2 regions of the Nocardioides sp. FY1077 genome follow, and region 1 is predicted to be linked to the other one. Evidence: predicted binding sites of a transcription regulator. Region 1 holds the regulator's gene; the other holds the start of a gene.
The links. Region 1 encodes HrcA, which represses chaperone genes, less so after heat shock. Its sites were predicted from a motif close to TTGGCACTCGNNNNNNNCGAGTGCCAA; they were not measured.
Positions count from the first base shown of each region.

Region 1 (14,058 bases):
GCACCCCGACCTCGTGCACCTGCACAGCTCCAAGGCGGGACTGGCCGGCCGCCTGGCGGTGCGGGGGCGGGTCCCCACCCTGTTCCAGCCCCACGCCTGGTCGTTCCAGGCCGGGTCGGGCACCGCGAGCCGGCTCGCGCTGCACTGGGAGCGGTTCGCCGTGCGCTGGACCGACCAGCTCGTCTGCGTCGGCGACGGCGAGCTCGCCACCGGGCGCGCCGCCGGCGTCCGGGGAGAGGCCACGGTGGTGCCGAACGGCGTCGACCTGCGCCGCTTCGAGCCCACCAGCGCCGAGGACCGGGTCGAGACCCGCGCCCGGCTCGGGCTCACCGAGGCGCCCACCGTCGTGTGCGTGGGCCGGCTGAGCCACCAGAAGGGCCAGGACACGCTGCTCGCCGCCTGGCCCGCGGTGCGGGCGCAGGTGCCGGACGCCCGGCTCGTGCTGGTGGGCAGCGGTCCCGACGAGGACGTCCTGCAGGCGCAGGCCGCGCGCCTCGACGGCGTCGAGCTGGTGGGCGCCCGCGTCGACGTGCCGGCCTGGTTGAGCGCGGCCGACGTCGTCACCGTGCCCTCCCGCTACGAGGGCATGGCGCTGGCCCCGCTGGAGGCGATGGCCTGCGCCCGCAGCATCGTCGCCAGCGACGTGCCGGGCATCGCCGAGAGCGTGCCCGACGGCACGGGCGCCCTGGTGCCGCCCGGCGACGCCGCCGCGCTCGCTGCCGCCCTCGCCGAGCGGCTCGCCGACCCCGACCTGGCCGACGGGGAGGGCTGGGCCGGCTACGACCACGTCAGCGCCCACCGTGACGCCGGCGAGGCCGCCCGCCGGGTCACCCAGCTGTCGGTGGCCCTGATGGCCGCCCGCGCCCGCCGCTGACGCCGTACGGCGGCCGTCTCGAGACCCTCGGTGCCAGCGGGTCTCGATACACCTCGTCGCTGGCGCTCCTCGCCACTCGACCACCGAGGAGGCGCCGGGCGGTCTCGATACACCTCGTCGCTGGCGCTCCTCGGCACTCGACCACCGAGTGCAGGCGTGCGCGTCGCGCCCGGCCACCGAGGAGGCGGCGGCCTGTATGTCGTGCGGGTGGCCCTGTTTCGTTGGTCGAGTAGCGAGCGCCAGCGAGCGTATCGAGACCCCTGTCGTGTCCTGGGTGGTCTCGATACACCTCGTCGCTGGCGCTCCTCGGCACTCGACCACCAAGGGCAGGCGTTCGCGTCGCGCCCGGCCACCGAGGAGGCGCCGGGCGGTCTCGATACACCTCGTCGCTGGCGCTCCTCGGCACTCGACCACCGAGGGCAGGCGTTCGCGTCGCGCCCGGCCACCGAGGAGGCGCCGGGCGGTCTCGATACACCTCGTCGCTGGCGCTCCTCGGCGAAGGCAGGCGTGCGCGTCACGCCTGGCCACCGAGGGCAGGCGTGCGCGTCGCGCCCGACCGCCGAGGAGGCGGCGGCCGGTGTCAGCCGGCGGCGTGCTCCCGCTCGGTGCGGCGCTGGGCGGCGAGCTCGCGGGCAAGGTCCTGGGCCACCTCGTGGGCGCTCGGCCGGGCCGAGGAGCGCGCGTGGGGCCGGGCGCCGGCGGCGGCGGGGCGCCCCGTCGAGGGCGGTGCCACGAGCTGCACCGGGCGGCGCGCCGGTGAGGCGGTGACCGTGACCGGCTCGGGGACGGAGGCGGTGGGCTGCGGGCGGGTCAGCGTCCGCACCGTGCGCACCACGATCTTGATGTCGCCCCAGAGCGACCAGTTCTCGATGTAGTAGTTGTCGGCGCGCACGCGGTCGTGGATCGAGGTGTCGCCACGCAGGTCGTTGACCTGGGCCCAGCCGGTGAGGCCCATCGGCACGCGGTGGCGCTGGCCGTAGCCCTTGGTGTCGCGGGAGAACTGCTCGACGAAGAAGGGCCGCTCCGGGCGGGGACCCACGATGCTCATGTCGCCGCGCAGGATGTTGACCAGCTGCGGGAGCTCGTCGAGGCCGGTGCGGCGCAGGAACCGGCCGACGCGGCCGATGCGGTGGTCGTTGTCGATGTTCCAGGCGGTGGCGGCCTCGTTGGGGTCGGCCGGCTTCATCGAGCGGAACTTCAGCAGCTCGAAGCGGTGTCCGCCGCGGCCCACCCGCACCTGGCGGAAGATCACGCCGGGGCCGGTCTCGACGCGCACGGCGACGGCGATGGCCAGCAGCAGCGGCGCCAGTGCGGCCAGTGCGAGCGCCGACAGGGTGGCGTCCATGGCCCGCTTCACGAGCAGCGCGTGGGGACGCACCCGCCAGCGGCGCAGGCGCAGCACGGCGACGTCGCGGACGACCTCGGTGCGGCCCGGCCGGTCGACGCCCAGCATCTCGTAGAAGCGGGGGACGACGAAGACCTGCTTGTCCTGGCTCTGGCACCAGCGCACCAGCGAGATGGTGCGGTCGTCGGTCTGGGTGCCGAAGGCGAAGATGACGTCGTTGACGTCGAGGGCCTGCATCGCGTGCGGGGTGTCGGAGAGCTGTCCGAGCAGCGGCACCGGCAGCTGGGTGCCGGGCGCGACGTCGTCGTCGATGATGCCGACCGGGCGCAGCCCCAGGCTCGGGTCGGCCTGCAGCGAGGTGGCCAGGCGCCGTCCGATGCCGTCGGCGCCGACGATGATGACCGGGTGGGCGAGCACGCCCCGGCGCCGGCCGGCGCGCACGGCGGCGTACGCCGCTCCGCGCAGCACGGTCAGCAGCAGCAGCACGGTCGCGCCGAACGCCACGGCGGAGGTGAAGCCGGCCAGGCCCATGCCGAGGTCGGCGCCACTGGTGCCGAGCAGCACCACGGCCGCGACCAGCGCGGTGAGGGCCATCGCCGGCAGGTCCTCGAGGACCGACAGCACCAGGCGCGAGCGCTGCAGGTGCAGGCCGCGGCTCACGGCGGCGGTGCCGATGGCGGTGAGGACCACGCTGGTGGTCGAGACGGAGTCGTGGACGGCGCTGGCACCCATGACGGCCAGCAGGTCCGCCGCGACGAGAAGCGGTGTGACGCTGGCCAGTCCTGGCACAGCGTCAGCAAGACGAAGACGCATTTGTTCTGATACCCCCCGGTATGACTACTTCTATGTAACCCGATCGGCCCCCCGCAAACCAACCGCTGTGGGTGACGCGTCACACGATCGCTGACGTCGTGTCGACCTCGCTGCGGACTGTGGATCTCCTGTGGATCGCGCGTGGCCGCGACGTGGGTCGGGACTCACCGGGGTGTGGACCTGCCGAGCGCCGTCGGCGCGGTCCGGCAGCCTGCGGTGGCACCATCGGGACGTGCCCCACGTGCGATCGGTCAACGTCGGCCGCCCCCGGGAGGCGGCGTGGGCGGTGATCGGGCGCACCTCCATCGACAAGACGCCGGCGCGCGGGGCGGTGATGGTCACCGCCACCGGTCTCGTCGGCGACCAGGTCTCCGACACCCGCCACCACGGCGGGCCCGACAAGGCGGTCTACGCCTTCGCCCGGGAGGACCTCGACGCCTGGGCCGAGCGGCTGGGCCACGAGCTGCCCGACGGACGGTTCGGCGAGAACCTGACCACCGAGGGCCTCGACGTCAACGCCAGCGAGGTCGGCGAGCGCTGGGAGGTGGGGGAGGCCCTGCTCGAGGTGCGCTCGGTCCGCACGCCGTGCCAGGACTTCAAGGCGTGGATGGGCCGCTGCGGCCACGACGACCGGGCGTGGGTGCGGCGCTTCGCCGAGACCGCCAGGCCGGGGCCCTACCTGCGGGTGCTGGCCGAGGGACCGGTGCGCGCCGGCGACGACGTGCGGGTGGTCCACCGCCCGGGTCACGGCGTGACGGTCTCGACGATGTTCCGGGCGTTGCACGGCGAGCCGGCCCTGCTGCCGCAGCTGCTCGCGGTGCCGGACCTGGTGGTGCAGGCCCGGCTGCGGGCCGAGGCGTACGTCGCGGGGCAAAACTCCGCCGGGCCCGTGACCACCTGAGCGATCCTGCGGCCGGCCCGGTGGGACGTGACGTAGGTTACGGGCACCGTCGCCACCCCCGAACCGCAGGAGCGCCACGTCATGCCCGCCAACACCGACACCAGCTTCGTCGACCACCTGACGCAGAACGTCGCCGTCCTCTTCCTCGACCGGGTGGCCGCCTCGCCCGACGCCGAGGCCTACCGCTACCCCGTCGGCGACGCCTGGGAGTCGGTGACCTGGGCGCAGACCGGCACCCGCGTCTCTCGCCTGGCCGCAGGGCTGCTGTCGCTGGGCCTCGAGCCCGAGCAGCGGGTGGGCATCGTGGCCGGCACCCGCTACGAGTGGGTGCTGGCCGACCTCGCGATCATGTGCGCGGCGGGCGCCACGACGACGGTCTACCCGACCACCAACCCCGAGGACACCGCCTACATCCTCGGTGACGCGGAGTGCCGCGTGGTGTTCGCCGAGGACGACGAGCAGCTCGCCAAGATCGCCGCGCACCGCGCCGAGCTGCCCCACCTGCTCACGGTCGTGACCTTCGACGGCGCGGCCGACGGCGACGGCGTCCTGTCGATGGACCAGCTCGCCGCCCGGGGCGACGCCTACCTCGCCGAGCACCCCGACGTGATCGAGCAGACCGCCAAGTCGATCCCGGCCGACCAGCTCGCCACCCTGATCTACACCTCCGGCACGACGGGCCGGCCCAAGGGCGTGCGGCTGCTGCACCGCGGCTGGGTCTACGAGGGCGCGCTGATCAAGGAGCAGGGCATTCTCGACGAGACCGACCTGCAGTTCCTGTGGCTGCCGATGGCCCACTCCTTCGGCAAGGTGCTGCTGTCGTCGCAGCTGGCGTGCGGCTTCGCGACCGCCATCGACGGCCGTGTCGAGCGCATCGTGGAGAACCTGGGCGTGGTGAAGCCCACCTTCATGGGCGCCGCGCCGCGCATCTTCGAGAAGGCGCACGGTCGCATCGTCACCATGACGGCCGCCGAGGGCGGCGCCAAGGAGAGGATCTTCACCAAGGCCTTCGCGGTCGGCCGCAAGGTCGACGCGCTCAAGCGCGACGGCAAGCCCGTGCCGCTGCCCCTGAAGGCCCAGCACCGCGTCTTCGACAAGCTCGTCTTCAGCAAGGTCCGCGACCGCTTCGGCGGCCGGGTGAAGTTCTTCATCTCGGGCTCGGCGGCGCTGAACTCCGAGATCGCGGAGTTCTTCCACGCCGCCGGCATCCTCATCCTCGAGGGCTACGGCCTCACCGAGAACTCCGCGGGCGCGGCCGTGAACCACCCCGAGGACTACAAGATCGGAACCGTCGGCACCGCGATGCCCGGCAGCGAGATCCGCATCGGCGAGGGCGACGAGATCCAGATCAAGGGCCCGCACGTGATGGCCGGCTACCACAACCTGCCCGAGGAGACCGCGAAGGCGTTCACCGAGGACGGCTGGCTGCGCACCGGCGACAAGGGCAGCCTCGACGCCGACGGGTTCCTCACCATCACCGGTCGCATCAAGGACCTGTTCAAGACCTCCGGCGGCAAGTACATCGCGCCCTCGGCGATCGAGGCCAAGTTCAAGGCGCTGTGCCCCTACAGCAGCCAGTTCATGGTCTTCGGCAACGACCGCAACTTCTGCGTCGCCCTGGTCACCCTCGACCCCGACGCGATGGTCGGCTGGGCCGAGGAGAACGGCATGTCCGGCGCCTCCTACACCGAGATCGTCCGCTCGGAGAAGGTCCACGCCATGGTCGGCGGCTACGTCGACCAGCTCAACGACAAGCTGAACCGCTGGGAGACCATCAAGAAGTGGGACCTCCTCGACCACGACCTGACCATCGAGTCGGGTGAGCTCACGCCGTCGATGAAGGTCAAGCGCAACGTCGTCGAGGGCAACAACTCCGAGCGCATCTCCGCGTTCTACTCCTGACCGGAGCGGCCGGGGGCGGGCGCCGCCCCCGGGCCGTCCCCCCCTCGGCCGTCCCGGGCGCCGGCCCGCCCGGACGGCGGCGAGGGCGGTGCGGGTGGGAGGATCGGGCGATGCCCTCCTCCCTGCCCGACGGCGACGCCGCGCCGGCCGACGGCTCCCTGCCGCCCGAGGCGCTGGCGCGCCTGGGACAGCGACCGTTCGGGCTCTACGTGCACGTGCCGTTCTGCGCCGTGCGCTGCGGCTACTGCGACTTCAACACCTACACCGCCGAGGAGCTCGGCCCCGCCGGCGGCGCGCCGGGCGCCTCGCGCGCCACGTACGCCGCCGCGGCGGTGGCCGAGGTGCGGCGGGCGCGACGCACGCTGGGCGACGTCGACCTGCCGGTGTCCACGATCTTCGTCGGCGGCGGCACCCCGACCCTGTTGAGCCCCGACGACCTCGGTGCGGTCGTCGAGGCGGCGGCCCAGGAGTTCGGGCTCGCCCCCGACGTGGAGGTGACCACCGAGTCCAACCCCGACAGCGTCACGGCGGCCGACCTGGCCCGGCTGCGCGAGCGCGGCTTCACCCGGGTGTCGTTCGGCATGCAGTCGCAGGTGTCCCACGTGCTGCGCGTGCTCGACCGCACCCACGACCCGCTGCGGGTGCCGCAGGTGGTGCAGTGGGCGCGCGAGGCCGGTTTCGACCAGGTCAGCCTCGACCTGATCTACGGCACGCCGGGGGAGTCGCTCGACGACTGGGCGGTCTCGGTGGACGCCGCCGTGGCGTGCGGGCCCGACCACGTCTCGGCGTACTCGCTCATCGTGGAGGACGGCACCGCGCTGGCGCGCCGGGTGCGTCGCGGCGAGCTGCCGATGCCCGACGAGGACGACCTCGCCGACAAGCACGCGCTGGTCGACCGGCGCCTGGTGGCCGCCGGCCTCGGGTGGTACGAGGTGAGCAACTGGGCGCGCGGCATGCCCGACGACGCCTCGTCGCGGTGTCGCCACAACCTGCTCTACTGGACCGGCGCCGACTGGTGGGGCGTCGGTCCCGGAGCCCACTCCCACGTCGGCGGGGTGCGGTGGTGGAACGTGAAGCACCCGGCGGCGTACGCCGACCGGCTGGCCGCCGGCGTCAGCCCGGCCCACGCCCGTGAGGTGCTGAGCGCCGAGGACCAGCGCGTGGAGCGGGTGCTGCTCGAGCTGCGCCTGCGCGAGGGCATGCCGCTCGGGGTGCTCGACGACGCCGGCCGCGCCGCGCTGCCGGGCCTGGTGGCGCGCGGGCTGGTGCGGGTCGAGGGCGACCGGGTCGCCCTCGAGGACGACGCCCGCCTGGTGGCCGACGGCGTCGTGCGCGAGCTGCTCAGCTGACCATCCGGATGGTCAGCGGGTAGCGGTACAGCTCGCCGCGCGAGGAGCGCACCGTGCCGATGATGGTGAAGACCAGCCACACCAGGCCGACCACCGGCAGCAGCACGAAGCCGATCAGCACGAAGCACAGCGCGAACGCCACGAGGCCGTAGACCAGCACCGACAGCTGGAAGTTCAACGACTCCACCGCCTGCGCCCGCACCGCCGGCGACGTCGGGCCCTTGAGCACCATGACCAGCAGCGGGCCCAGGAACGACAGCGCCACTGCGGCGCTCGCCAGCGCCGACCAGTGGGCCGCGCAGCCCCAGGTGCGCTCGTCGGCGGTGAGCCCGTCGGGGCCGCGGACCTGGCCGGGCCCCCACGCCTGCCCGTAGCCGGGCGGGCCCCAGGGCTGGCCGTGGGGGACCTGCCCGTACCCGGGCTGTCCGTGCTGGTCCGGCTGTCCGTACTGGTCCGGCTGTCCGTACGGGCCGGGCTGCCCGTACCGGGGCGGCTGGCCGGAGCGCCAGGCGTCGCCCGCCTCGTCGTCGGGGGACGGGGGCGGGGTGGGGTCGCTCATGGGTCCTCCGTGGCGGGGCGGGTCACTCGACGGTGACGAAGTCGATCAGCTCCTCGACCCTACCGAGCAGCGCCGGCTCCAGGTCGTCGTACGACGCGACGCGCGACAGGATGTGCTTCCAGGCGCGGGCGATGTCGGCCTGGTCGCGGTGGGGCCAGCCGAGGTGCTGGCAGACCCCCTTCTTCCACTCGATCGAGCGCGGGATCGTGGGCCAGGCGCTCAGGCCGAGGCGGTCGGGCTTGACCGCCTGCCAGACGTCGACGAACGGGTGGCCCACGACGAGGACGTGCTTGCCGACGGGCGAGCGGGCGATGCCCTGCGCGATGCGGCTCTCCTTGGAGCCCGGCACGAGGTGGTCGACCAGCACCCCCACCCGGCGGCGGGGGCCGGGCTTGAAGTCGACGAGGTGGTCGGCGAGGTCGTCCACGCCGCCGAGGTACTCCACGACCACGCCCTCGATGCGCAGGTCGTCGCCCCACACCTTCTCGACCAGCTCGGCGTCGTGGCGGCCCTCCACGAAGATGCGGCTGGCCCGGGCGACCCGTGCCGGCGCGCCGGGCACGGCCACCGACCCCGACGCGGTGCGGGTGGGGGCGGCCGGCGCGGCCGCCCGACGCGGGGCGACGAGCACCACCGGGCGGCCCTCCAGCAGGAAGCCGGGCCCGAGGGGGAACGTGCGGCGCCGGCTGCGCCGGTCCTCGAGGGTCAGGGTGTGCAGGTCGCGGTCGACGGCGACGATCTCGCCGACCCAGTCGGTGGTGACCTCCTCCACGACCGCGCCCAGCTCGGCGGGGGCCTCCACGGCCCGGCCGCGCTTGGGGGCACGCCAGTCACCAGAGAGGACGTCGCCGCCGTACCGATCGCTCACCGCTGCAGGCTAGGCGGCGCCGCCGACAGCAGGCGGCGCCGCGCCGCTCAGGCCTCGGTGTGGTCGTCCTCACCCTCGGACTGCTCGGCGGGCTTGCCGTCGGTGAGCAGGTCACCGGCGTCGTCGCCGGCGGGCAGGCCCTCGGCCAGCGGGTTGTCGTCGCCGGGCACCAGGTCGGCGGGCAGCTGCTCGTCGGGGATGCCGGCGGTGGACTCGTCGGGGGTCTGGGTCATGGCCCGACGCTAGTGCCGCGCCGCGGCCGCGTCGAGGGTCGGGGGCGGTCAGACCAGCGGGAGCCGGCGCGGGGTGCGCGGCAGCTGGGCGTAGGCCCGCGACACCGCGTCGGCCAGGCTCGCCGGCGGGTAGGGCCAGGGGCCGGTGGCCAGCGCGTCGGACTCCGGCACGCCCTGCGCCACCAGCTCGCGCAGGGTGGTGGCCACGAGGCCGACCTCGTTGCGCTGCACCTCCACGAAGTCGCGGTCGACGGGGGAGCCGTGACCCGGCACCACCACGGACCGGGCGGTGGTCAGCCCGAGCACGACGTCGAGGCTCCAGGGCCACTCCAGCGGGAACGAGTCGGGCCCGTACGCCGGCACGCCGCCGGGCCACGACCCATCGGCGGGCGGCGCCTCCTCCACGGCGTCGCCGGCCACCAGCACGTCGACGTCCGGCACCCGCACCACCAGGTCGCCGGCGGTGTGTCCCCGTCCGGGGTGCACCAGCTCGAGCACGCGGTCGCCCAGGTCGACCACCGTGGCGGAGGAGAACACGTGGTCGGGCACCACCACGGAGGTGGCGTGCACGTCGGCGGCGTGCTCGCCGCGGTAGGAGCCGGTGCCGCGCTGCGCGACCTCGGCCAGCACCGCGGCGGCCGCCTCGTGGGCGTGCACGGGCAGCGGGCCCCAGGCCTCGACGAACGCGCTCGTGCCCCAGGCGTGGTCGTGGTGGTCGTGGGTGGCCACGACGGCCACCACGTCACCGGCCCCGAGGCGGCGCACGTCGTCGACGACCTCGCGGCCGGCCCGCAGCGAGCCGTGGGTGTCGACGGCCACCAGCCCCCGCTCACCCCCCACCAGCACGACGTTGACGTCGCACCACGCGCGCCGCGAGACCCAGACGCGGTCGGCGATCTCCAGGAAGCCCATCGGGCCAACCTAGCCCCGCCGGCGAGCCGCCGAGCCGTCGCGCGGGGGACAGCGCTCAGCAGACGCCGGCGTCGAGCTCGCGGCGCAGCATGTGGGCCAGCTCGGCGGGCGTGCGGGCCTCGCGGGGGAAGACCAGCCGGGTCGCGTGGGCGCCGCGCTCGTCGATCCAGTGCACGTCGACGCCGCCGGTGGTCAGGGTGCCGAGCGAGACGCCGAGCAGGCGGTCGGGGCCGAGCCCGGTGGCCGCCGACACCGCGCGGCGCAGCTCGTCCTGGTGGCAGCGGCCGGCGTGCTCGGCGCAGCGGCGCAGGTAGCCGCGGTTGAGCAGGTGGGCGCGCGCCAGGAAGTCGGTGACCGGCACCGGCAGCAGGGCACCGGGCCCGAGCCGCACGACGACGTGCTCGGGGACCAGCTGCACGATCTCGCGCACCTCGTCGCAGCAGTCGCAGGCCTGGGTGCCGGCCACGAGCAGGTGGCCCGAGAGGGTCAGGCCCGGACCCGGTCGGCCGCGCTCGTCGGTGCCCTCTACGGTGAGCACGACCCCGGCGCCGCGGGCCGCGGCGAGGGCGAGCTCGGTGCCGGGCAGGGCCAGGAACGTCGGGACACCCTCGTGGTCGGTCATGCCGAGGCCGTCGTCGTCGAGCGCACCGCTGGTGCCCTCCACCACGAGCGCCGCCTCGGTGGCCGCGGCCAGCAGGCTGCGCGCCTCGGCGGCGAGCTGGAACGGGTCGTGCAGCGGCCGGGTGGTGCTGTCGGCGGTCATGCGGGCCTCCGGGCGGCGTACGGCGAGCGGGTGTTAGGTGAGCCTAACCTACGCTGCCCGGCCGGGCCAGTCCCGTGACGGCCGCCGGCGCCTGGGCGGGCACGACCGCGGTGGATCGGCGCACCGACGCCGACCTAGTAGAGTTGGCACTCCACGGAATCGAGTGCCAGCGGCCCCGCGGGCCGCGCCACCAGGAAGAGGCGACACGTGCAGGAGGACCGCAGGCTCGCCGTGCTCCGGGCGATCGTGGAGGACTACGTCGCCACCGACGAGCCGGTCGGCTCCAAGGCGCTCGTCGAGCGACACGGCCTCGGGGTCTCCTCGGCCACCGTGCGCAACGACATGGCGGTGCTGGAGGACGAGGGCTACATCACCCAGCCCCACACCAGCGCCGGGCGGGTGCCGACCGACAAGGGCTACCGGCTCTTCGTCGACCGCCTCACCACCGTGAAGCCGATGTCGACCGCCGAGCGGCGCGCCATCTCCACCTTCCTCGACGGCGCCGTCGACCTCGACGACGTCGTGCAGCGCTCGGTGCGCCTGCTCTCACAGCTCACCCGCCAGGTCGCGGTCGTGCAGTACCCCACGCTGTCGCGCTCCACCGTGCGCCACGTCGAGCTGGTGGCGCTGACGCCCCAGCGGCTGCTGGCCGTGCTCATCCTCAGCACCGGCCGGGTCGAGCAGCGCGTCGTCGAGCTCACCGCCGGGCTCGACGAGGCCGCGCTGGCCGAGCTGCGCTCGCTGGTGCTGCGCACCGTCACCGGCCTGACCATCGCCGAGGCGCTCACCGCCCTCACCGCGCTGCGCCCGGGCGACGGCAGCGGCAGCGGCAGCGGCGGCGACCGTCCCGCGGAGGGCGCCCGCCCGCGCGACCCCGTCGCCGAGGCCACCGCGCTGGTGGTCGACGTGCTGGCCGAGGCGATGAGCGACCACCGCAGCGACGCCCGGGTCGCGGTGGGCGGCGCCGCCAACCTCGCCCGCTACGGCGACAGCTTCGACTCCGCGGTGCGCCCGCTGCTCGAGGCGCTCGAGGAGCACGTCGTGCTGCTCAAGCTGCTCGGCGAGACCGGCACCGGCGGCCTGGTGACCGTGCGCATCGGGGCGGAGGGCCCCTACGAGGAGCTCGCCTCGACCAGCGTGGTCTCCACCGGCTACGGCCCCCGCGAGGAGTCGCTGGCCGCGCTCGGCATCGTGGGCCCGACCCGCATGGACTACCCCGGCACGATGGCGGCGGTGCGCGCCGTCGCCCGCTACGTCTCCCGCATCCTCGACGAGGCCTAGCCCCGACCCGGAGGCGGGCCCCGAGGCCCGCGCCGTGCCGCCGCCCGCCCCCACCCGCACGCACCCCCGTACGCACGAGCACGCACCCCGATCAGAAGGACCACCGTGAGCCAGGACCTGTACGACCTCCTCGGAGTCGAGCGCGACGCCGACGGCGACGCCATCAAGAAGGCCTACCGTCGTCTCGCCCGCCAGCTCCACCCCGACGTCAACCCCGACCCGGAGTCGCAGGAGAAGTTCAAGCAGGTCTCGATGGCCTACGAGGTGCTGTCCGACCCGCAGAAGCGCTCGGCCTACGACCGTGGCGGCGACCCCTTCGGCGGCGCCGGGGCGGCCGGCTTCGGGCAGGGTGCCGGGTTTTCCTTCACCGACATCATGGACGCGTTCTTCGGAGGCGGCGGCCAGGGCGCTGGCCAGGGCCGTGGTCCGCGTCCGCGCGTACGTCGGGGACAGGACGCGCTGATCCGCATCGAGGTCGACCTGGCCGACGCCGCGTTCGGCGTGACGCGCGAGCTCAAGGTCGACACCGCCGTGCTGTGCTCCACCTGCCACGGCGACGGCGCCGCGCCGGGCAGCCACCCGGTGCCGTGCGAGACGTGCCGCGGCCAGGGCGAGGTGGCCCACGTGCAGCGCTCGTTCCTCGGCGAGATCCGCACGCTGCGCCCGTGCGCGGCGTGCCGCGGCTTCGGCTCGATCATCCCCGACCCCTGCCGTGAGTGCTCCGGCGACGGGCGGGTGCGCTCGCGCCGTGCGCTCAGCGTGAAGATCCCCGCCGGCGTCGACACCGGCACCCGCGTGCAGCTCAGCGAGCAGGGCGAGGTGGGCCCGGGCGGTGGACCGGCCGGCGACCTGTACGTCGAGATCCACGTCGCCGACCACGAGGTGTTCAAGCGCCACGGCAACGACCTGCACTGCACGGTGACGGTGCCGATGACCGCGGCGGCGCTCGGCACCACCATCACCCTGCCCACGCTCGAGGCCGACGTGGTCGCCGACCGCGACGAGTCGCAGGAGCCCAGCGAGCTGGAGACCCAGTTCGACATCGAGGTGCGCCCCGGCACCCAGTCGGGTGCCGAGCAGGTGCTGCGCGGGCGCGGGGTGCCGGCCCTGCGCGGGGGCCGCGGCGACCTCGTGGTCACGATCGCGGTGGAGACCCCCGGGCGCCTCGACGCCCGCCAGGAGGAGCTGCTGCGCGAGCTCGCCGCCCTGCGTGGCGAGGAGACGCCGTCCGGCACCGTGCGCCCCAGCAGCAAGTCGTCGGTGTTCGGGCGCCTGCGCGACGCCTTCAACCCGCACTGACGGGCGCCGCTCCGTGTCGCTGCCCGTGCACCTCGTGCCCGACCTCACCGGGGTCGCGGCCGGTGACGTCGTCGTCGTCGAGGGCGACGAGGCCCACCACGCCGTGGCGGTGCGCCGGGTGCGAGAGGGGGAGCGGCTCGTGCTCACCGACGGGCGCGGCCTGCGGGTGACCGGGGCCGTGGTCGCGACGGCGAAGCGGCGGCTGAGCGTCGCGGCCGAGGACGTCGAGGCCGTGGCCGAGCCGCGACCCGCCCTCACCGTGGTGCAGGCGCTGCCCAAGGGCGACCGCGGCGAGCTGGCCGTGGAGGTGCTGACCGAGGTGGGCGTGGCCCGCGTCGTGCCGTGGGCGGCGGAGCGGTCGGTGGCGGTGTGGAAGGGCGAGCGGGCGGAGAAGTCGTGGGCGCGCTGGTGCGCCACGGCCCGGGAGGCGGCCAAGCAGTCCCGGCGTGCGTGGCACCCCGAGGTCGCGCCGCTGGCGAGCACCGCCGACGTCGTCGCCCTGGTGGCGGGCGCCGACCTCTGCGTGGTGCTCCACGAGGCGGCCACCACGCCGCTGGCCGGCCTCGCCGTACCGGCCGACGGCACGGTGGTGGTGGTCGTGGGCCCCGAGGGCGGGCTCAGCGACCACGAGATCGAGGTGCTGGTCGCGGCCGGCGCCACGTCGGTGCGCCTGGGTGCGGAGGTGCTGCGCACCTCCACCGCCGGCGTCGTCGCCGCGGCGGCGCTGCTGTCGCGCACCCCCCGCTGGTCCTGAGCGCCGGTCCCGGGTCCGGGGACCTCCGGACACGGCTCGACCCCGCCCTCGGGCGGGAGGACGGGGTCGAGGCCAGCAGGTTCGCGGCGGCCCGGGAAATCAGCCCCACGCCACCGGGCGCCGCGGCGCCTGCACCAGTGGTTCGGTGCGCCCACCGGAGCGGATGGGTCCGGGGCGGGACCGGTTGCGGTCGGGGGTCCGGGCG
Region 1 covers NZ_JBZWDB010000005.1:280,532-294,589, forward strand. The annotation lists gene AC4OR8_RS18420 (glycosyltransferase) at 1-874, shown strand, start outside; gene AC4OR8_RS18425 (exopolysaccharide biosynthesis polyprenyl glycosylphosphotransferase) at 1,455-2,951, opposite strand; gene AC4OR8_RS18430 (MOSC domain-containing protein) at 3,265-3,933, shown strand; gene AC4OR8_RS18435 (AMP-dependent synthetase/ligase) at 4,015-5,835, shown strand; gene hemW (radical SAM family heme chaperone HemW) at 5,946-7,184, shown strand; gene AC4OR8_RS18445 (DUF4870 domain-containing protein) at 7,177-7,743, opposite strand; gene AC4OR8_RS18450 (DUF3097 domain-containing protein) at 7,766-8,611, opposite strand; gene AC4OR8_RS18455 (hypothetical protein) at 8,659-8,844, opposite strand; gene AC4OR8_RS18460 (MBL fold metallo-hydrolase) at 8,893-9,756, opposite strand; gene AC4OR8_RS18465 (hypothetical protein) at 9,812-10,519, opposite strand; gene hrcA (heat-inducible transcriptional repressor HrcA) at 10,727-11,800, shown strand; gene dnaJ (molecular chaperone DnaJ) at 11,906-13,099, shown strand; gene AC4OR8_RS18480 (16S rRNA (uracil(1498)-N(3))-methyltransferase) at 13,113-13,853, shown strand.

Region 2 (14,058 bases), on a different contig from region 1:
ACCTCGGGGTCGGCCACCAGCGCCTCGTAGCTGCCGTGCGCCGTCGGCCGCTCGGCGGCGGCGCCGGGCCCGGCCGCCCAGTCGTCGGCGAACGCGGCGGCGGCCTCCGCGCGCCGCGAGCCCACCGCGGCCAGGCGCGCGCCCGGCACCAGCGCGAGGTCGGCGGCCACGGTGCGCGCGATCTTGCCGGTGGCGAGGACGCCCCAGCCGAGGGGGGACGTGGGGGAGGGGGTGGTGGAGGCCATGACGCCAGCCTAGGAGGCCGCTGCGGCGGCCGACGAGGGGCCGGCGAGGGGCCGGCGAGGGGCCGGCGAGGGGCCGGCGAGGGGCTGGTGAGGGGTGGCGGAGGGTGGCGCGGCGGCGTGTCCGCCCGACGCGCCGACGGCAATGCCCGGTCGAATGACACCGGTGTGGTTCCTTGACTACAGTACGGACGTCAGACCCCCGTCACGCCCCTCGATTCCCCCGGAGATCTCACGCATGGAGCCCCAGCGAGACCCCCAGCGGGACGCCGCGACCGACGGCGTCGTCGACGGCCTGAGCGTGCGCGACCAGGAGATCCTGGAGTTCGAGCGCCAGTGGTGGAAGTACGCCGGCGCCAAGGAGTCGGCCGTGCGCGAGAAGTTCGACATGAGCTCCACGCGGTACTACCAGGTCCTCAACGCCCTCATCGACCGCCCCGAGGCCCTGGTGGCCGACCCGCTGCTGGTGCGTCGCCTGCGCCGCCTGCGGGCCGCCCGCCAGCGCCAGCGCTCCGCGCGCCGGCTCGGCTTCGACGTCTGACCCCAGCACCTCCCCTTCCCCACCTCACCAGGAGTCGGCATGCGGCGTGACCAACGAGGGGTCGTCTACCCCTCGCCCGTGGTGATCTTGTCGATCATCGCCGTGGCGATGGCGGCGGTGGCCTTCGTCGCCACCCGCAGCACCGCCCCCACCGAGCGGGAGATCACCCCCATCGCCCGCGAGGAGGCGAGCCCGTCGGCGTCCGCGTCGGCCACTCCCGGGGCCTCCGAGTCCACCGCTCCCGCGGAGCCGGAGAAGACCAAGAAGCCGAAGCCCGCCGTCGAGCGCGGCGAGGTCTACGTCGAGGTCTACAACAACTCCAGCATCGCCGGCCTCGCCGCCGACGCCTCGAGCGCCGCCACCGCCGTCGGCTGGCAGGTCGTCGGCACCGACAACTGGTACGGCACCGTGCCGGCCACCACCGTCTACTTCCCGCAGGACCTCGCCCGCGAGGCCGACCTGCTGGCCCTCGACCTCGGCGTCGACCGCACCATGCCGGCCGTCGGGGCGATGAAACCCGACCGGCTCACGCTGATCCTCACCGCGCCCCTGTCCTGACGCCCCTGTCCTGACGCCGCCGGCCCGCGTGAGGGGACTCACGCGGCGTTCGCCGACCGGGTGCCGCGCGGCCCCGCCGCGCGGGGCCCCGGCGTGGTTGGCTGGTGACATGGAGTTCACCTCGCCCGCGGGGGAGCAGCGCTGGGCCGCGCTCGTGCGCGTCGCCGCCGAGACCGTCGTCGGTCTCGACTTCGACGGCACGCTGTCGCCGATCGTCGACGACCCCGAGCAGGCCCACATCCACCCCGACGCCAGCGACGTGCTGGTGGCGCTGGCCGCCCAGGTCGCCGCGGTCGCCGTGGTGACGGGCCGACCCGCCCGGCAGGCCCTCGACCTCGGTGGTCTCGAGGAGGTCGGCCACGCCGTGGCCGCCTCGGGCAAGGAGCTGTACCTCTTCGGGCAGTACGGCAACGAGCGGTGGAGCTCGACCCGGCGCCGCATCGTGGGCGCCCGCCCGCCGCAGGGACTGGCCACGTTCCTCGCCGAGCTGCCCCGGCTGCTGCGCGAGGCCGGCGCCGACGACGCCTACCTCGAGGACAAGGGCCTGGCCGTCGCCGTGCACACCCGGCGGCTGGCCGAGCCCGAGCGGGCCTTCGAGGCGCTGCTGCCGGGCGTGCGCGAGCTGGCCCGTCGCCACGACCTCGGTGTGGAGCCGGGGCGCAACGTGATCGAGGTGCGCTCGCCCGGCATGCACAAGGGCCTGGTGGTCGACCGCCTCGCCGACGAGCTCCACGCCGGCGGCTTCCTCTTCGCCGGTGACGACCTCGGCGACGTCGAGGCCTTCGAGGCCGTCGGCGCCCTCGACCGCGCCGGCCTGCCCACGCTGCGGGTCTGCTCGGCCTCCGACGAGGAGAGCACCCTGGTGCCCATGTCGGACGTCGTCGTCCACGGCCCCGACGGCGTCCTCGAGCTGCTCGCGCGCCTCACCGCCGACGCCGCCGCCGCTCGCGCCTGAGGGTGGGGCCGGGGCGGGCGGTTTCCCCGGCCGGCCGGGGAAACCGGAACTCGGCAGCCGAAATTTCGGCCACCATGAGGCAGTTTCCGCCTCCCAGTCCGATGGCGGGCCGCGTCGGACGGCGGGCCCAGTCGGCCGGCCCAGTCGTACGGCGGCCGGCGGGCAGGGCCGGGCCGCGGGACCCGTTCGCCCACGGCGAACGGTGGAAGAGCGGGGGCCTGCCCAGGGTTGAGCCGACACCACTCACGTCCAGCCCTGAGAGAGGCGGCACCATGTCGTCCACCAGCACCACCCTCCCCGTCCTGTTCCTCCCCGACGTCGTCGTCCTGCCCGGCATGGTCGTGCCGCTCGAGCTCGACGAGCCGGCCCAGGCCGCGATCGACGCCGCCCGCGCCAGCAGCGAGAGCCGCCTGCTGGTGGCCCCGCGCCTCGACGACCGCTACGCCTCCCACGGCGTCGTGGCCACCGTGGAGCGCGTCGGCCGCCTCGGCGGCCCCGGCAGCTCCGGCGCGCCCGCCGCCGTCCTGCGCGCCGAGCGCCGCGCCCGCATCGGCTCCGGCGTCACCGGGCCCGGCGCGGCCCTGTGGGTCGAGGTCGAGCCGGTCGACGAGGTCGTCACCGAGCGCGCCCGCGAGCTCGCCGAGGACTACCGCCGCCTCGTCGTGGCCGTGCTCCAGCGCCGCGAGGCCTGGCAGGTCATCGACCAGGTGCACCAGATGACCGACCCCGGCCAGATCGCCGACGCCGCCGGCTACGCGCCGTACCTCTCCGCGGAGCGCAAGCGCGAGCTGCTGGAGACCACCGACCTGGAGGTGCGCCTGGGCAAGGTCATCGCCTGGACCACCGACCACCTCGCCGAGGCCGAGCTGACCGACAAGATCGGCCACGACGTCGCCGAGGGCATCGAGAAGAGCCAGCGCGAGTTCCTGCTGCGCCAGCAGCTCGCCGCGATCCGCAAGGAGCTCGGTGAGGGCGAGCCCGAGGGCGCCGACGACTACCGCGCCCGGGTCGAGGCCGCCGACGTGCCCGACGCCGTGCGCACCGCGCTGCTCAAGGAGGTCGACAAGCTCGAGCGCTCCAGCGAGCAGAGCCCCGAGACCGGGTGGATCCGCACCTGGCTCGACACCGTGCTCGACCTGCCGTGGGCCGTGCGCACCGCCGACCACACCGACGTCGTCGCCGCCCGCGCCGTGCTCGACGCCGACCACCACGGCCTCGACGAGGTCAAGGAGCGCATCGTCGAGCACCTCGCCGTCCGCGCCCGCCGTGCCTCGCGCGGCCTCGAGGTCGTCGGTGGCCGCGGGTCGGGCGCGGTCGTGCTGCTCGCCGGGCCTCCCGGCGTCGGCAAGACCTCGCTGGGGGAGTCGGTGGCCCGCGCGCTGGGGCGCAAGTTCGTGCGCGTCGCCCTCGGCGGCGTGCGCGACGAGGCGGAGGTGCGCGGCCACCGGCGCACGTACGTCGGCGCGCTGCCCGGCCGCATCGTGCGCGCCGTCTCCGAGGCCGGCTCGATGAACCCCGTCGTCCTGCTCGACGAGGTCGACAAGGTCGGCTCCGACCACCGGGGCGACCCCGCCGCGGCCCTGCTCGAGGTGCTCGACCCCGCGCAGAACCACACGTTCCGCGACCACTACCTCGAGCTCGACCTCGACCTGTCCGACGTGCTGTTCATCGCCACCGCCAACGTGGTCGAGCAGATCCCGTCGGCGCTGCTCGACCGCATGGAGCTGGTCACCCTCGACGGCTACACCGAGGACGACAAGGTGGCCATCGCCCGCGACTTCCTGCTGCCGCGCCAGCTGGAGCGCGCCGCGGTGACCGCGGAGGAGTTCACGATCACCGACGAGGCGCTGCACGAGCTGGCGTCGCAGCACACCCGCGAGGCCGGCGTGCGGCAGGTCGAGCGGTTGCTGGCCAAGGTGCTGCGCAAGGCCGCGACCCGGCTGGCGACCGAGGACGTCGACCGGGTGGACGTCGACCGCGCCGACCTGGCCGCGCTCGTCGGCCGGCCGCGGTTCACCCCCGAGTCGGCCGAGCGCACCGCGGTGCCCGGCGTGGCCACGGGGCTCGCGGTCACCGGGCTCGGCGGCGACGTGCTGTTCATCGAGGCCTCGGCGCACCCCGGCACCGCGGGGCTCACCATCACCGGCCAGCTCGGCGAGGTGATGAAGGAGTCGGCGCAGATCGCCCTGTCGTTCGTGCAGGCCCACGCCGACGTGCTCGGCGTCGACCCGGCCTTCTTCGACCAGGCCGTGCACGTGCACGTGCCGGCCGGGGCCGTGCCGAAGGACGGGCCCTCGGCGGGCATCACGATGGTCACCGCGCTGACCTCCCTGGCGACCGGTCGCCCGGTGCGCGAGGAGGTCGGGATGACCGGCGAGGTCACCCTGAACGGGCGGGTGCTGCCGATCGGCGGGCTGAAGCAGAAGCTGCTCGCCGCGCAGCGCGCCGGGCTCACCGAGGTGTTCGTGCCGCTGCGCAACGAGCCCGACCTCGACGACGTGCCGCAGGAGGTGCGCGAGGCGCTGACCGTGCACGTGGTGGGCGACGTCCTCGACGTGGTGGCCGGAGCGCTGGAGCCCGTGGCCGAGCAGCAGGCCGCCGGTCCGGCTGCCGGTCCGACCGTCAGCGCCGCCTGACCCTGCACCGACCCGCACCGATCCGCGCAGCACCACCGCGGCCCCCGACCCGGGACGGGTCGGGGGCCGCGGTGTGCGTGCCGGTGGTGCTCAGTGGTCGTGGCAGCAGGGGATCTGCTCGCGCTTCTCGAACGGCACCAGGCCGCCGCGCCCCGACTGCACCAGCAGCACGCAGCGCCCCTCGCGCCACACGGGCCGGGCGAACCCGGTCAGGTCGAGGCCCGAGCCGTCGTCCACCGGGGTGCCGGCCAGCCCCTCGACCGCGTCGATGCCGCTGGCGGCCACCACCTCGCCCGGCGTGGTGGGTCGCTCCACCTCGGGTCGGCCGGGGTAGTCGACCAGCCGGCCCGTGGCGCGGGCGCGGTGCTCGACGAGCGCCGCCCGGGCACCGGCCGCCAGGTCGGCGTCCGCCGCCGTGCCGGACGTCGGAGCCGTCTCGGGGGCGTCGCCGCCGGCCACGTCGGTGACCACGGCCGCCTCGGGCAGGGCTGCCCGCAGGGCGTCCAGGTCGACCTCGGTGCCACCCGACCACGACGCCGCGAGGGCGACGTGGGGGCCGCCGGTGCGCACGACGTGCGTGCTGACCCAGCGGCCCGGGTCGCCCTCGGTCCACCCGAGCACCTCGCCCACCCGGTGGGCGAGGTGCTCGGCGGCGGCGTGGTCGCGGCTGCCGGCGTCGACCGCCAGCGCAGGACTCACTTGGCCGGGACCACCCAGATCGGGTTGGTGTAGAACCACAGGTCGACCCACGGGTCGGCGTCGCCGGCCACGTCGATGGCCGGACCGGCCGGGTCGATCTCGGCGCCGAGGTAGCCCGGCTGCTGGCGCTTCCCGTCCGTGCCGCGCAGGCGCACGTAGAACGCCTCCTCGGCGGTGCCCAGGTCGCGGCGCAGCTGGAAGGTGCCGGTGCGCGTGGAGGTGTCCCACTGCTCGACGACCTTGGTGTCGGGCGCCACGAACGTGTCGCGGTCGGTGACGTAGCCGGGAGTGACCTTGCCCTGCACCACGTCGACGCGGTTCAGCTTGGGCGTGAACTGCGCCCAGTTCGGCACGTCCTGGGCGGTGATCGTGACGACCAGCTTCAGGCGCGAGCCGCGCGGGGCCACCAGCGTGCCACCGAGGGTCTCGGTGAGCTGGCGGGGGCGCCGGTTGCCCGGGCGGGTGGCGACGACCTTGACGTCGACGGACTTCACCAGGCCGCCGTGGTCGACCCAGATGCGCCCGTCGCGCATGCCCTTCATCACCGCGCGGTAGCCGCGCGACGTGGTGCCGACGTGGGTGCGGCTGTAGAAGCCGGGCCAGAAGTCGCCCGCGGTGGTGTTCAGCGCGCCCTCGTAGACCGGGTCGCCGTAGCGGCCGTCGGCGTTGAACTGCGTCGAGCCCGAGCCGTCGGGACGGCGCGAGAGGTCGGTGAAGTTGACGTGGGAGTCGGAGTTGGCGCTGATCGACCAGGGCTTGCCCTCGGCGAGCAGGGAGTCCCAGAGGCCGCCGACGGTGGAGGTCATCCAGTCGAAGCCGCCCCAGGTGCGGTAGCTCTCGGCGGGGTAGCCGGCGTAGGAGTTCGCGTTCGGCGAGTTGCCGTAGTAGCCGCGCTCGGAGGCCGCGCCGTAGGGCAGGCCGGCGGCCTGGTGCCCGGGGGCGCCCTCGAAGCCGATGGCCACGGTCGGGTCGGCGTCGCGCCAGGCGCGGATCTCGTGGGGGCTGTCGATGCCGTTGCGGGCGGGGTGGTTGGCCAGGAACAGCGCGTCGGTGACCCGCTTGCTCTTGACCTGCTGGCCCAGCCACTGGATGCCGGAGACGGCGAGCGCCTCGTTGGCCGGCGAGCTCGGCGACGCGCCCTTGACCGAGCCGTCGTAGTCGTTCTCGAACTGCTTGAGCACCGAGACCTCGTTGGCGCCGGGCGCCACGAAGACGGTGCCGTGCTCGGCCGAGGGGATGTTCCACTCCAGGCCCTGGAAGATCAGGGTGCCGGGCAGCTCGCCGCGCGCGTCGACGATGTCGGGGTTCACCAGGTCGACGCCGATGCGGGCGTGGGTCGCGCCGCCGTGGTCGGTGATGACCAGCCAGTCCAGGCCGTACGCCGCGGCGTGCTGGGCCTGGTCGAGCACGGTGTACTGCCCGTCGGAGCTGTACTGGGTGTGGATGTGGTGGTCGCCGGCGAGCCACTGGGTGACCGAGCCGCCCGACGGGCCGGGACCGCGGAGCGCGGCCTCCTCGGCGGTGGCGGCGGTGACGCCGGACATGCCCGCCATGCCGGCCGCGGCCGCGCCGGTCAGGCCGGCGGCGCGCAGCAGGTTGCGGCGGGAGAGCTCGGAGGGGCTGAGGTCGCGGTCGCCGGTGGAGCCGTCGAGGGCTGCCGTGGTGAGGGCGGTCGCCTCGTCCGTGGTGTCCCGGTGGTGGCTGTGCCCGTGGTCGTGCCCGTGGTCGTGCGCGTGGTCATGGCCGTGGTCGTGGCCGTGCGTGTGGTCGTGATCGCTGCTCACGCAGGTCTCCTCGAGTCGGTGGGGGCCGGCCGTCGTGGCCAGCCCTGCGACGCTCCACCGTGCCGGTGAACAGCGGTCGTGCCGTGGGCGCCGCTCGGGTGAACGAGGCCGGTCGCCGCGGCGTGCGGTCCACATCCCGGGACCGGTGCGCGACGCGTGGGGCGCCCCCGTACTGTCGTGGACAGCTCATCCAGAGGGACTGAGGGAACGGCCCAGTGAAGTCCCGGCAACCGCCACGAGCCTCCGCCACCCGGCACGACGGGGACGGACGTGGAGACGGTGCCAATTCCGCCCGGCGCGACGGTCGCAGCCGGGGAAGATGAGAAGGAGGACGCGTGAGCACCGTCATCGCTGAAGCCCAGCCCACCCCCGAGGAGCTGCCGGGCACCACCGGCATCCGAGAGGGAGCGTTCGGCAACGCCCGCTGCCTGGCCTGCCGCGAGTGCGGCCACGAGGTCGAGCTCGGGCCCCACTACGCGTGCCCGGAGTGCTTCGGCCCCCTCGAGGTGGCCTACGACTTCCCGGTCGTCACCCGCGCCGAGATCGAGGCCGGCCCGCGCAACATCTGGCGCTACAAGGCGCTGCTGCCGGTGCCGGACGACATCGAGCAGAGCCCCAACATGGAGCCCGGGTTCACCCGCCTGCTGGAGGCCCGCAACCTCGGCGGCGCGCTCGGCCTCGACAAGCTCTGGGTCAAGGACGACAGCACCAACCCGACGAACTCCTTCAAGGACCGCGTGGTGGCCTGCGCGCTGAGCGCCGCCACCGAGTTCCACTCCAAGGTGTTCGCCTGCCCCTCCACCGGCAACCTGGCCAACGCCGTGGCCGCCGCCGGTGCCCGCGCCGGCATCAAGACCGTGGTCTTCATCCCCAGCAACCTGGAGAAGCCCAAGCAGGTGAACTCGGCGGTCTACACCGACTCGCTGGTGGCCGTCGAGGGCAACTACGACGACGTCAACAAGCTGGCCTCCGAGATCGCCGGCGAGGAGGACGGCTGGGCGTTCGTGAACGTCAACGTGCGCCCCTTCTACGCCGAGGGCTCCAAGACGCTGGGCTACGAGATCGCCGAGCAGCTCGGCTGGCGCCTGCCCGACCAGGTGGTCATCCCCGTGGCCTCCGGCTCGCAGCTCACCAAGGTGCACAAGGCGTTCCGCGAGCTGGTGGCCCTCGGCCTGGTCGAGGACAAGCCGGTGAGGATCTTCGGCGCCCAGGCCACCGGCTGCTCGCCGGTGTCGACGGCGTACAAGGCCGAGGTCGACGCGATCCGGCCGGTCAAGCCCGACACCATCGCCAAGAGCCTGGCGATCGGCAACCCCGCCGACGGCATCTACGTGCTCGACATCTGCCGCAGCACCGGCGGTGCCGTCGAGGACATCGACGACGACGCCGTGCGCGAGGGCATCCTGCTGCTCGCCCGCCACGAGGGGATCTTCACCGAGACCGCCGGCGGCACCACCGTGGGCGTGCTGAAGAAGCTCGTCGAGACCGGCCAGCTCGACACCTCGCTCGAGACGGTGGTCATCAACACCGGCATGGGCCTGAAGACCCTCGACGCGATCTCCGACCAGGTCGGCCCCGCCGCGACGATCAGCGCGTCGTACGCCGCGTTCGCCGCCACCGGCATCGCCTGACCTCCCCCCGACCCACCGATCCAGGAGCACCCCGCACATGAGCGTGTCCGTCCGCGTCCCGACCATCCTGCGCACCTACACCGGCGGCCAGTCCGAGGTGAGCGCCTCCGGCGCCACCCTCGCCGACGTGCTCGACGACCTCGAGGCACAGTACGCCGGCATCAAGGCCCGCGTCCTCGACGACAACGGCAAGCTGCGCCGCTTCGTCAACGTCTACGTCGGCAACGAGGACGTCCGCTTCCTCGACGACCTGGCCACCCCGACCCCCGAGGGCACCCAGGTCTCCGTCATCCCCGCGGTGGCCGGCGGCTGCTGACGCCGGGCGCGCCCCGTCGAGCGTCGTCCCGATCGACACGTCGCGACCACCGTCACGACACACGGCGTTCAGGGGCGCGTGGTCTAACAGGGGGGTGATCCTCCGCAAGCGCCTGGTGGCCACCGGCCTCACCACGGCAGCCGTGGTGGCGGCCGGCGGCGGCGTCGGGTACGGCGCCCGCGAGCTGCTCCACCGCCAGGCCGAGACCGCCCGTCGGCTGATCGGCAAGCCGCTGGGGGAGTCGGCCCCCGACGCCGACCGCACCTGGAAGAAGTCGTACGGCGACCCGGTGCAGCTGCTGCTGCTCGGCGACTCCATCGCGGCCGGTCTGGGCGCCGACCGCCCGAAGGACACCCTCGGTGGCCGGCTCAGCAAGGCCCTGGCGCAGGCGACGCACCGCTCGGTGCGGCTGACCACCGCCGCGGTGGTGGGCTCGGAGAGCTCGATGCTGGCCGCCCAGGTGGCCGCGCTCGACCCGGCGTACCGCCCCGACGTCGCGCTCATCGTCGTGGGCGGCAACGACGTCACCCACCGGGTGCCGGTCGCCGACAGCGTCAAGCACCTCGAGGAGGCCATCGCCCTGCTGCGCGAGCGCGGCGCGGCGGTGGTGGTGGGCAGCTGTCCCGACCTGGGGCTGCTGCGGCCGGTGCCGCAGCCGCTGCGGGCGCTCGGGTCGCGGGCCTCGCGGCAGCTGGCGCAGGCCCAGGAGGCCGCCGCCGTGGCGGCCGGAGCCCACGCGGTGTCGCTGGCCCACGTGGTGGGCCCGTTCTTCATCACCAACCCCGACGAGATGTTCAGCCTCGACCGCTTCCACCCCAGCGCGATCGGCTACAAGCGCACCGCCAAGGCCGTGCTGCCCTCGGTGCTCGCCGCGCTCGGCGTCCACGACGCCGACGCCCAGCTGCCGCCCGGCCACCGCACGCCCGAGCGCCGCTGACCCGGGCTCCGTCCGCTGCGGCGCCGTGCGGCAGCATCACCCGGGTGACCACCGTGCTGCTGGCGACCTTCGACCTCCTGCCCGACGGCGAGCGCGGCGGCGCCCTGCTCCCCGAGGCGCTGGCGCGCCACGGCGTGCAGGCGCGCTGGGTGCCGTGGGCCGACGACGCCGTCGACTGGGCGGGCGCCGACCTGGTGGCGGTGCGCTCCACCTGGGACTACACGCGCCGGCTGCCGGAGTTCCTCACCTGGGCGCGCGGCGTCGAGGCGGTCGTGCCGCTGCTCAACGGCTCCGACGTCTTCGCCTGGAACGCCGACAAGGCCTACCTGCTCGACGTGGCCGAGCACCTGCCCGTCGTGCCGACCCGGCTGGTGGACGACGCCTCGCTCGCCGACGCGCTGGCCGCGGGCCTCGCCGAGCACGGCGAGGTCGTGCTCAAGCCCCGCACCGGTGCCGGCGGCGTGGGGCTGGTCGTGGCCGGCGCCACCGACGACCCCCGCCTCGCCGAGCTCGGTGCCGGGCCCTGGCTGCTGCAGCCGGTGGTGGCGTCGGTGCGCACCAGCGGCGAGCGCTCCCTGTTCGTGCTCGACGGCCGGGTGTGCTCGCAGGTCGACAAGGTGGCCCCGGCCCACGACCTGCGCGTGCACCCGCAGTACGGCGGCACGTCGCGGCCCGTGCCGCTCGACCCCGCCGCCGTGGCGCTGGCCGAGGAGGCGATGGCCGTCGTGGCGCGGCGCTTCGGGCGGACCCTGCCCTACGGCCGGGTCGATCTGCTCGAGGTGGACGGGCGCCTGGTCGTCAGCGAGCTGGAGCTCATCGAGCCGGGCCTCTACCTCGACCTGGTGCCGGCCAACGCCGACGCCTTCGCCGCGACGGTCGCTGCCGCCCTGGGCGCCACGGGGGCCTGACCCGCCCCGGCACCCGTCGTACGGGTCGGGCGTTCTTGCACTCGCCCATGCCGAGTGCTAGACATGGCGCTGGCACTCTCCCTCGGAGACTGCCAAGACAACCGGACCGGTCAGTTGAGGTCTGCAGCGTCGGCGGGAAGGGTCCGCCGGATCGGCCAGATCGTCCGTCGCGGGCAACGAACCGGGCCATCACGCACTTTCCATGCGAAGGATCGCAGGAGTTATGCCGAAGCTGATCGCATTCAACGAAGAGGCCCGACGCGGGCTCGAGCGTGGCATGAACACGCTCGCCGACGCCGTCAAGGTGACCCTCGGGCCCAAGGGGCGCAACGTCGTCCTCGAGAAGAAGTGGGGCGCCCCCACGATCACCAACGACGGTGTCAGCATCGCCAAGGAGATCGAGCTCGAGGACCCCTACGAGAAGATCGGTGCCGAGCTCGTCAAGGAGGTCGCCAAGAAGACCGACGACGTCGCGGGCGACGGCACCACCACCGCCACGGTCCTGGCCCAGGCCATGGTCCGCGAGGGCCTGCGCAACGTGGCCGCGGGTGCGAACCCGATGGGCCTCAAGCGCGGCATCGAGGCCGCGGTCTCGGCCGTCTCCGAGCAGCTGCTCGCGATGGCCACCGAGATCGAGACCAAGGAGCAGATCGCTGCCACCGCGTCGATCTCCGCCGCCGACACCACCGTCGGCGAGATCATCGCCGAGGCGATGGACAAGGTCGGCAAGGAAGGCGTCATCACCGTCGAGGAGTCGAACACCTTCGGGCTCGACCTCGAGCTCACCGAGGGCATGCGCTTCGACAAGGGCTACATCTCGGCGTACTTCGCCACCGACATGGAGCGCATGGAGGCCGTCCTCGAGGACCCCTACGTGCTGATCGCCAACCAGAAGGTCTCCAGCGTCAAGGACCTGCTGCCGATCCTCGAGAAGGTCATGCAGTCGGGCAAGCCCCTGCTGATCATCGCCGAGGACACCGACGGCGAGGCCCTGTCGACCCTGGTCGTCAACAAGATCCGCGGCACCTTCAAGTCCGTGGCCGTGAAGGCCCCGGGCTTCGGCGACCGCCGCAAGGCCATGCTGCAGGACATCGCGATCCTGACCGGCGGCCAGGTCATCTCCGAGGAGGTCGGCCTGAAGCTCGAGTCGACCGGCATCGAGCTGCTCGGCCAGGCCCGCAAGGTCGTCATCACCAAGGACGAGACCACGATCGTCGAGGGCGCCGGCGACGCCGCCCAGATCGAGGGTCGGGTCAACCAGATCCGCGCCGAGATCGAGAAGTCCGACTCCGACTACGACCGCGAGAAGCTGCAGGAGCGCCTGGCCAAGCTGGCCGGCGGCGTCGCGGTCATCAAGGTCGGCGCGGCCACCGAGGTCGAGCTCAAGGAGCGCAAGCACCGCATCGAGGACGCCGTGCGCAACGCCAAGGCGGCCGTCGAAGAGGGCATCGTCGCCGGCGGCGGCGTGGCCCTCGTGCAGGCGTCGGCCACCGCGTTCGACAAGCTCGAGCTCGAGGGCGACGAGGCCACCGGTGCCAACATCGTCCGCGTGGCGACCGAGGCCCCGCTGAAGCAGATCGCGATCAACGCCGGCCTCGAGGGCGGCGTCGTGGCGGAGAAGGTGCGCAACCTGACCCCGGGTCACGGCCTCAACGCCGCGACCGGCGAGTACGTCGACATGCTGGCCTCCGGCATCATCGACCCCGCCAAGGTCACCCGCAGCGCCCTGCAGAACGCCGCCTCCATCGCGGCGCTGTTCCTCACCACCGAGGCCGTCGTGGCCGACAAGCCGGAGAAGGCCGCGCCCATGGGCGGCGACCCCTCGGGCGGCATGGGCGGCATGGACTTCTGAGTCCCGCCCCTCGGTAGTCGCAGCACCCGCACGACCCGCACCACCAGCAGGGCCCCCGCTCCGGCGGGGGCCCTGCTGTCGTTCTGGGGTGGCGGTTTCCCCGGCCGGCCGGGGAAACCGCCTCTTGGTGGCTGAAGTTTCAGCCACTATGAGGCAGTTTCCGCCGCCCATTACGCCGGCGCCCCGCCGCCCAACACGCCGGCGCCCCGCCGCCCAACACGCCGGCGGCCCGCCCGGCAACCCGCCCGGCAACCCGCCCGGCAACCCGCCCGGCAACCCGCCCGGCAACCCGCCCGGCAACCCGCCCGGCAACCTGCCTGACAACTCGCCCGGCGGCCCGCAGGCGGGCCACGCAGCTCCCGGCGCACGTCGTGCGGGCACGGTCCTCGCCCACGGGGGTGGACGGGGCCGGGGAGGCCTAGGGGGTGTGTGAGGGTGGTGGGGTGGATCCCGTCGACCCCCTGCCCGACGACGACCGCGACCGCGCGCGCTTCGAGCGGCTGGCACCCGCGCTGGTCGAGCCGCTGCGCCGGTTCCTCGTGCGTCGCACGGACGCCGACACCGCCGAGGACGTCCTCGCCGACACGCTGCTGGTGTGCTGGCGCCGCGTCGACCAGCTGCCCGACGAGCCGCTGCCGTGGGCGTACGGCGTCGCGCGCAACTGCCTGGCCAACGCCGAGCGCGGCGAGCGCCGGCGGCGGCGGCTGGTGGCGCGGGTGGCGGTCGTCGACCCGCCCCGCGACGTCACCGACGGGCCCGACGCCGGCGACCACGACGACGCGCTGGCCGCCGCCCTCGACGCGCTGCGCGACGACGACGCCGAGCTGCTGCGGCTGTGGGCCTGGGAGGGGCTGAGCGCCGCCGAGGTCGCGGTGGTGCTCGACATCACCCCCAACGCGGCGAGCATCCGCCTCCACCGCGCCCGCGGGCGGCTCGGCGAGGAGCTGGTCGCGCGAAAGCACGAGCGCGCTGCCGGACATGAGGGCACGACAGGGAGGA
Region 2 covers NZ_JBZWDB010000002.1:488,040-502,097, forward strand. The annotation lists gene AC4OR8_RS07260 (Gfo/Idh/MocA family protein) at 1-245, opposite strand, end outside; gene napA (nucleoid-associated protein NapA) at 481-783, shown strand; gene AC4OR8_RS07270 (LytR C-terminal domain-containing protein) at 823-1,341, shown strand; gene otsB (trehalose-phosphatase) at 1,451-2,296, shown strand; gene lon (endopeptidase La) at 2,569-4,932, shown strand; gene AC4OR8_RS07285 (hypothetical protein) at 5,023-5,631, opposite strand; gene AC4OR8_RS07290 (PHP domain-containing protein) at 5,628-7,415, opposite strand; SAM riboswitch class I at 7,599-7,741, shown strand; gene thrC (threonine synthase) at 7,751-9,046, shown strand; gene AC4OR8_RS07300 (MoaD/ThiS family protein) at 9,084-9,362, shown strand; gene AC4OR8_RS07305 (SGNH/GDSL hydrolase family protein) at 9,457-10,299, shown strand; gene AC4OR8_RS07310 (ATP-grasp domain-containing protein) at 10,344-11,207, shown strand; gene groL (chaperonin GroEL) at 11,431-13,059, shown strand; gene AC4OR8_RS07320 (RNA polymerase sigma factor) at 13,503-14,058, shown strand, end outside.
Region 2: a site for HrcA is predicted at 11,242-11,268, ahead of groL (chaperonin GroEL). Genes of this name have one in related genera too.